One region of the Azonexus sp. MM2026_4 genome, then DNA from elsewhere that is predicted to be linked to it. Evidence: predicted binding sites of a transcription regulator. Region 1 holds the regulator's gene; the other holds the start of a gene.

Region 1 (4,183 bases):
TAGCGGTCGAAGGCCATGGCGATGACGCGGACCAGCATGCGCCCCGGCGGCAGCACGGTGATCCACTCGCGTTCGATCTTCAGCAGACCGCCGCGCTCCATCTCGCGCAGATCCTCGATCTCGGCCGCGAAATACTTGTGGAAGTCGATCAGGTGCGAACTCTCGATGCTCTCGATCGACAGCTCGAAATGGCACATCAGCGCCTGGATGATCGAACGCCGCAGGATATCGTCGGCGGTCAGCTCGATGCCGCGCACCACCGGCAGCATCGGCGCGTCGAGCCGGTCGTAGTACTCGTCGAGCGTCTTGACGTTCTGGTAGTAAGTGGGACCGACCTTGCTGATCGACGAGATGCCGAAGGACAGCATGTCGCAGTCGGCGTAGGTCGAATAGCCCTGGAAGTTGCGATGCAGGCGCCCCTGGCGCTGCGCCACCGCCAGTTCGTCGTCGGGCTTGGCGAAGTGGTCCATGCCGATGAAGACGTAACCGGCGTCGGTCAGCTTCTTGATCGCCAGGGCCAGGATCTGCAGCTTGGTGTCGGCGTTCGGCAGGTCGGCGTCGGCGATCCGCCGTTGCGGCTTGAACAGCCCGGGCAGGTGCGCGTAGTTGTAGATCGACAGGCGGTCCGGGTCCATCGCCAGGACGCGCTCCAGCGTCCGGTTGAAACCCATCACGCTCTGGAAAGGCAGACCGTAGATGAGGTCGATCGACACCGACTTGAAACCGTTGGCACGCGCCGCGGCGATCACGTTCGCCGTTTCTTCCTCGGTCTGCACGCGGTTGACCGCGACCTGCACGCGCTCGTCGAAATCCTGGACGCCGACGCTCATCCGGTTGAAACCGAGTTCGCCGAGCAGCGCCACGGTTGCCGTATCGACCTTGCGCGGGTCGACCTCGATCGAATACTCGCCGCCGTCGAGCAGCTTGAAGTGCCGGCGCGTCTCCGCCATCAGTTGGCGCATCTCGTCGTGCGACAGGAAAGTCGGCGTACCACCGCCCCAGTGCAGCTGGATGACCTCGTGCTCGCCCCCGCTACCCTCAAGTGCGGCGCTCTGCAGCGCCAGCTCCTTGCCCAGGTACTTCAGGTACTTGGCGCTGCGCCCGTGATCCTTGGTGATGATCTTGTTGCAGGCACAGTAATAACAGATGGTGTTGCAGAAGGGGATGTGGAAGTATAATGAGAGCGGTCGGCTGATCCCGCCGATGTTGCGCTTGCTGAGCCAGAGAGCGGCAGCCTCGGCGTCGAAAGCCTCGACGAAGCGGTCGGCAGTGGGATACGACGTGTAGCGTGGGCCGTTTACGTCGAAACGGCGAATGATCTGTGGGTCAAAGACGAGGTTTTCAGTTGCGAAATTCATTGAACATGGCGCCAAGTTTTGGCCCGATTATGTGGGGATGGATCGCATTTCCGGTTGACATGGATCAAGCCGACGCAGGTTGCCAATGCCCAGCCCGATCCCGCTGAATCAGGAGATGACGCTGACCGTCATCAAGACAGCGTGCTCCAACTGCAACCTGCGCGAACTCTGTCTGCCTTTCGGCCTAAGCCTTGAGGAACTGGAGCGGCTCGACGACCTGATTTCGACCCGGCGCCGGATCAAGCGCGGCGATCACCTGTACCGCGCCGGCGAAGCCTTCGACTCGATCTACGCGATCCGCAGCGGTTTCTTCAAGACCGACGTGCTGCTTGAGGATGGCCGCGACCAGGTCACCGGCTTCCAGATGGCCGGCGAACTGCTCGGCCTGGACGGCATCAGCACCGAACACCACACCTGCAACGCCATCGCGCTGGAAGACAGCGAGATCTGCGCGATCCCGTTCAACCGCCTGGAAAGCCTGTCGCGCGAGATCCACAACCTGCAGCATCACTTCCACAAGGTGATGAGCCGCGAGATCGTCCGCGACCACGGCGTCATGATGCTGCTCGGCACGATGCGCGCCGAAGAGCGGCTGGCCGCCTTCCTGCTCAACCTGTCGCAGCGCTTCACGGCGCGCGGCTTCTCGCACGCCGAGTTCTACCTGCGCATGACGCGCGAGGAAATCGGCAGCTACCTCGGCCTCAAGCTGGAAACCGTGTCGCGCGCCTTCTCGAAGTTCCAGGAAGAAGGCTACATCGCGGTCCAGCAGAAGCACATCCGCATCCTCAACGTCAGCGGCCTGAAGGCGCTGATGACCCACCGCTGCTGAGCCTCAACGGCTCAGCCCGAGCCAGCGGCGCGCGCTGCCCGGCGATGCCGGGCGATCCCATTCCGGCTCGTCGCCGAAGCGCTGCTGCAGGAAGTCGATGAAGGCCCGCACCTTCAGCGGCAGGTGCCGGTTCGGCAGATGCACCGCGTAGATGAAACGCTCGACCGGCACGTAACCGGGCAGCACCTCGACCAGGCGCCCGGCCTGCAACTCGCTGCCGACGATGAAGGTCGGCAGCAGCGCCAGCCCCAGCCCGCCCAGCACCGCCTGCGATAGCGCCTCGTCGTCGTTGATGCGCAGGCTGCCCGCCACCGGCACCGAGATGTCGCCGCCGGGGCCGCGCAGGTGCCAGAAGCCCTGCGTCGTTAAGTAGGTGTAGTCGAGGCAGTTGTGCCTGGCCAGGTCCTCCGGCTTTTCCGGCACGCCCCAGCGCGCCAGGTAGGCCGGACTGCCGCAGATCTTGCGACGGATCGGCGCCAGCCGGCGGGCGACCAGGTTGTCGCCGGGCACCGGCGCGATGCGCAGCGCCAGGTCGTAGCCCTCGTCCACCAGATTGACCAGGCGGTCGCTGATCGTCATGTCCACCGACAGTTCCGGGTACTGCAGCATGAAATCGGCCAGCGCCGGCGCCACGTGCAGCGTGCTGAAGGCGACCGGCGCACTGAAGCGCAGCTTGCCGCGCGGCTCGCGGTGCAGGCTGCCGATGGTGTTTTCGGCCTGCGCCATTTCGTCGACGATGCGGTCGCAATGCTCGAAGTAGGCCTCGCCGACCTCGGTCAGGCTGAGCCGGCGCGTACTGCGCTGCAGCAGGCGAACGCCGAGCGCCGCCTCGAGCCGCGCCACCGACTTGCTGACGCGCGACTTGGAAATTCCCAGGCGCAATGCCGCCCCGGAAAAACTGCGCGCCTTGACCACCTGGGCGAACAGCAGCATGTCGTTGATGTCGTGCACGCGCACTCCAATTGTTATTAAAAAGGAAACAGTCTTGTGCAAAGTCGCCGGCTTATCAAGCCTTGGACTTCCTTCTACCATCCGCAATCCCACGACACAAAAAACCGATCAACAAAAATCACCAGAAAATTCAGATAAATGCAGCAGAACAACCTGATCATCAGGGAGAGCGATTTCGTTCGCCTGATGGCAATCCAGCCGCCCGACGATCTGCGCGACGAGCTTGAGCGCGCCATTGTTATCCCCGACGAATCAATACCAGCCGACATCGTCACGATGGGGTCGCGCGTCCGCTATACCGAACAGGAAACCGGCAACAGCCGCCAGGTCGAGATCGTCTATCCCGACGAGGCCGACCCGGCGGCCAGCAAGGTCTCCGTTTTCGCCCCGGTCGGCGCCGCGCTGATCGGCCTCGGCGTCGGCCATGAAATCGACTGGGACTTTCCCGGCGGCAACAGCCGCCGGCTGACCGTGGTCGAAGTCATCCAGCCGGCCTCGACCGCAGCACACTGATCAACAAGAACAAAGGGAGCCCGCCGCGTGCGCTACAAGTCATTCGCAGAATTCAACCAGGATGTTGCCGCACGAAACCCCGGGCAACCGGAGTTCCACCAGGCCGTCGCCGAGGTCATCGAAAGCCTCTGGCCGTTCATCCAGGACCATCCCCGCTACGCCGAGCACGGCCTGCTCGACCGCCTGGTCGAGCCGGAGCGGGTACTCACCTTCCGCGTCTCCTGGGTGGACGATCACGGCGAGGTGCGCGTCAATCGCGGCTACCGCATCCAGCACTCGTCGGCGATCGGCCCCTACAAGGGCGGCATCCGCTTCCACCCCTCGGTCAACCTGTCGATCCTCAAGTTCCTCGCCTTCGAGCAGACTTTCAAGAACGCGCTGACCACGCTGCCGATGGGCGGCGGCAAGGGGGGTTCCGATTTCGATCCGAAAGGCCGCAGCCCGGGTGAGGTGATGCGCTTCTGCCAGGCTTTCGTCAGCGAGCTGTTCCGCCACATCGGCAGCGACACCGACGTGCCGGCCGGCGACATCG
Region 2 (4,183 bases), 2.0 Mb from region 1:
GATCGTCACCGGCCGCGCGAAGTGCAGCGACTGATCGACCAGAATGGTGCCCGGGCCGGGAAACTGGGTGGCCAGCACGGTCGAGATCAGCGAGCCGCTCCACATGCCGTGGGCGATCGCCTCGCGGAACATGCCGCTTTCCGAATACTTGGGATCGATCGTCGCCGGGTTGAAGTCGCCGGTCAGGATGGCGAACAGCTTGACGTCTTCCGGCATCAGCGTGCGGGTCAGGCTGGCGCTGTCGCCAACGGCAATCTCGTCGTAGGTCTTGTTGCTCAGGTAGCGGGTCTCGGACATGCGGCGGCTCCGGCGGAGAGGTTCAGGCGCGCGCGCTGGTTCGCCGTTCGCGGGCGGCCAGCGGCGACGGAATGTCGATTTCCATTCCCGGGTGCAGCGCCTGCAGGCTGTCGACCACCCAGAGATTGGCTTCGTAGGTGAATTCACGGGCTTCCAGCGGGGCGCCGGTGGCGGCCTCGACGAACAGCGCGACGGCGGCCGAGCGGCTGACGCCGTACTCGCAATGCACCATCAGCGACATTGCGAACGAAGCACCGTGGATTTCCTGGACGAACTCGTCGACGCGGCGCGCCATCGTCCGGTCGAAGAGGCCGGGCAGCGGCGGCATGAACTCGTCGGCCGGCACGGCATCGAAGAAGGAAAGTCTGAGCACGTGGCGGAACAGCGGGTCGAGCCTGGCCTGCGGCGTGGTCGGGTCGGTGATCGAGATCACCGCCATGTACGGGTTGCCGGCAAGCGATTCGGCAAGCTTGCGCGAGGTGAAGAAAACGCGGTTGATGGTCATCGTTGGCCCGATCCGGGAGAGAGTCGATGGGTCATTCCATGAAGACAGGGTCGGAGAAGACCAGGGTGCCGTCCTTGCGCATCATCAGGTTGTCCGCCTTGATCAGGTCGGGCAGGGCGCCGTATTCGCCGGAAAAGGTTTCCAGCGCCTGCAGCGACTCGCGCACCGTATCGCCCCAGCCCATCGGCGTCGCCGTCAGGTGGTGCAGCGCGATACGGCCCATGTCCTGGGCCAGGTTGCGCCACATCACGCAGGCATCGAAATAGGCGGTCGAGATCTTGGTCGCCACCTCGGCCGTCTCGCCGCTGCCGGGCAGCGGGTAGAGCCTTTCCACCTCGACGATGTGGAAGGGGAAACCACGGCTGGAACGCCCGGCGGTGCCGTGGTCGGCGAAGACGATCGGGAAGTGGCGGCCGGTCGGCCGGTCGGGTGCCGTGTAATAGGCGTAGTCGGTCGGCGAGGAGAGGATCTTGAAAACTCGTTCCTGGCCGTCGACGGTATCGCCTTCGACGACGATGGTGCTCTCGCCGCGGCCGATTTCCTTCCTGCCCTTGAGCAAGGGATGGTCGGGAACGGGGTCGGGAATGATCGGGGCTGTTGGTTCGCTCATGTCGTATCCGCCGTTTGGGGCAGCCGCCAGCATAGCGCAGGACGACGTCGGCCGTCCCGCGCTGCTGCTGGTATCAGGCGACGATGTGGGCGCCGGCGTCAACGTAGACGGTCTGCCCGGTCATGCCGGACGAGCCCGGGGTGCACAGGAAGGCGGTCAGGGCGCCGACTTCCTCGATGGTCACGGTGCGACCGAGCGGCGCCTTCTGGGCGTCGGATTCGAGCAGATTGTTGAAGTTGGCGATGCCGGACGCGGCGCGCGTCATGATCGGGCCGGGCGATACCGCGAAGACGCGGATGCCCTTGGGACCGAGGTCGTAGGCCATGTAACGGACGGCCGATTCGAGCGCCGCCTTGATGATGCCCATGACGCCGTAGTTGCGCACGACGCGTTCGGCGCCGAGGTAGGACATGGTGATCAGCGAACCACCGTGCGCCATCAGCGGCTCCAGCGCCTTGGCCATGCGCAGGAAGCTGTGGCAGGAAACATTCATCGCCGAATCGAAGCCGGCTTCGGAAGCGTCGATGACGCGGCCGTGCAGGTCGTCGGCGTTGCAGAAGGCCATCGAGTGGATGGCGAAGTCGATTTCGCCGAAGGTTTCGCCGCACTGGGCGATGACGCCTTCGAGACAGCCCGGTTCGGCAACGTCGAGCTTGAGGAAGAGCTTGGCGCCGAGCGCTTCGGCCAGCGGCTGGGTGTACTTGGCGGTCTTCTCGTTCTGGTAGGTGATGGCGATTTCGCCACCCAGGTCGACGATGGCGCGGGCGACCGCGAAAGCGATCGACTTGTCGTTGGCGATGCCGGTGACGATGCCCTTCTTGCCGGCCAGCGGCAGGGCGGTGGTGGAATTGCTGGAACTCATGCGGTTTCCTCGCGGAAGGTTGTCGTTGAATCGGCGGTGCGCTTGCTGCGCTGCACCATGCGGCGCAGATTAGCACGTTTTTGTGCCGGCAATTGTGACGTGCGCTCGCTACTTTGTTGCGTCAGGTGGATTACGGTTTCGTCATGCGGCACGGTGTTGCGCAGCGCGTCTTCGAAAGTCTTCCGGAATGCTTGCGCGCGCCCGTCGGCAGGGGATGTTGCGCTGCGATAAAAAATACTTTTGTCATTATTTGTTCGTGTCAAAAAGTCGTGCCGTATCAGTGTTTTACGAATTAGGCGTGATGATTTTCCGGTGTTTTCCTCGCTATTTTTTGATCCAGCGCAAATTCGCCGCGAGACAAAGCACTAGAGTGTCGTGGTCTGTTTTCCAGGGGATGCGTACCGTGTCTGTCTCAGCCGAGATTTCCAGCCTGATCGAGCCGATCCTGCAGCGCCATGCGCGGCGACCGGACCGCCTCGTCCAGATTCTGCGTGAGGTCCAGGAAGCGCTGGACTTCATTTCCGACGAAACCGCGGCCCATCTGGCCGAAGCCCTGAAGATATCGTATGCCCAGGTGCAGAGCACCCGGGACTTCTACGCCTTCTTCTACCGCGAGAACCGGGGCCGTTACCGGGTCCTGTTCTCGGACAACATCACCGACCGCATGGCCGGCAACCAGGCGCTGTTCGAGCACATGCAGAAGCGTCTCAAGCTCGAACCGGGCAAGGTCTCGGACGATGGGCTGGTCAGCATCGACTACTGTTCCTGCACCGGCATGTGCGACCAGGGGCCGGCGATCCTGGTCAACAACCGGGCGATCACCCGGATGACGCTGCGCCGGGTCGACGAGATCTGCGACCTGATCCGCGGCCAGGTGCCGCTCGAGAAGTGGCCGGCCGAGTTCTTCCGTGTCGACGACAACATCCGCCGCGCCGACCTCCTGCTCGGCACGCCGCTGGAGGCCGGCAAGGCCGTCCGTGCCGCGCTGGCCCGCGGTCGCGACGGCATGCTGGCCGAAATGAAGCTGTCCAACCTGCGCGGCCGTGGCGGCGCCGGCTTCACCACCGCCGTCAAGTGGGAGGCCTGCCGCAACGCCCCGGCCACCCCGCGCTACATCGTCTGCAACGCCGACGAGGGCGAACCGGGCACCTTCAAGGATCGCGTCCTGCTGCAGTCCTACGCCGGGCGCGTCTTCGAGGGCATGGTCATCGCCGCCTGGGTGGTCGGCGCCAGCCAGGGTTTCCTCTACCTGCGCGGTGAATACCTGTACCTGCTGCCGCAGCTTGAAAGCTACCTCGCCGGCATGCGTGCCGCCGGCCTGCTCGGCCGCGACATCGGCGGCGTCGCCGGTTTCGATTTCGACATCGAGATCCATCTCGGCGCCGGTGCCTACATCTGCGGCGAAGAAACGGCGCTGATCGAATCGCTCGAAGGCAAGGCCGGCCGCCCGCGCGTCCGTCCGCCTTTCCCGGTGACGTCCGGCTACATGGGCAAGCCGACCGTGGTCAACAACGTCGAGACCCTGTGCAAGGTCACCGAGATCGCCATCAACGGCGGCGTCTGGTACGAGGCGATCGGCACCAAGCAGTTGACCGGCACCAAGATCCTGTCGGTGGCCGGCGATTGCGAGCGGCCCGGGCTCTACGAATACGCCTTCGGCGTGCGCATCGCCCAGGTGCTGGAAGACTGTGGCGCCCAGGACGCGATTGCCGTCCAGGTCAGCGGCGCCTCCGGCGTCTGCCTGTCGGAACGCGAGTTCGGCCGGCGCATCGCCTTCGAGGACGTGCCGACCGCCGGTTCCTTCATGATCTTCGGCAAGCAGCGCGACCTGTTCGAGGTGGCGCGCAACTTCGCCCATTTCTTCGCTCATGAATCCTGCGGTTTCTGCACGCCGTGCCGGGTCGGCACG

Evidence for each region. Region 1 encodes FNR, which switches genes on or off when oxygen is low (the NO sensors DNR and NnrR bind a similar motif). Its sites were predicted from a motif close to TTGANCTAGNTCAA; they were not measured.
Region 2: the regulator FNR is predicted to act here: its motif matches at 2,606-2,619, upstream of AC0KWY_RS20055 (NAD(P)H-dependent oxidoreductase subunit E).

Annotation. Positions count from the first base shown of each region.
Region 1 covers NZ_CM148380.1:1,583,304-1,587,486, forward strand. The annotation lists gene hemN (oxygen-independent coproporphyrinogen III oxidase) at 1-1,358, opposite strand, end outside; gene fnr (fumarate/nitrate reduction transcriptional regulator Fnr) at 1,444-2,187, shown strand; gene AC0KWY_RS07305 (LysR family transcriptional regulator) at 2,191-3,138, opposite strand; gene rnk (nucleoside diphosphate kinase regulator) at 3,277-3,651, shown strand; gene gdhA (NADP-specific glutamate dehydrogenase) at 3,679-4,183, shown strand, end outside.
Region 2 covers NZ_CM148380.1:4,227,197-4,231,379, forward strand. The annotation lists gene AC0KWY_RS20030 (bifunctional enoyl-CoA hydratase/phosphate acetyltransferase) at 1-297, opposite strand, end outside; gene AC0KWY_RS20035 (hypothetical protein) at 320-802, opposite strand; gene AC0KWY_RS20040 (hypothetical protein) at 834-1,412, opposite strand; gene fabI (enoyl-ACP reductase FabI) at 1,486-2,274, opposite strand; gene AC0KWY_RS20050 (hypothetical protein) at 2,271-2,537, opposite strand; gene AC0KWY_RS20055 (NAD(P)H-dependent oxidoreductase subunit E) at 2,678-4,183, shown strand, end outside.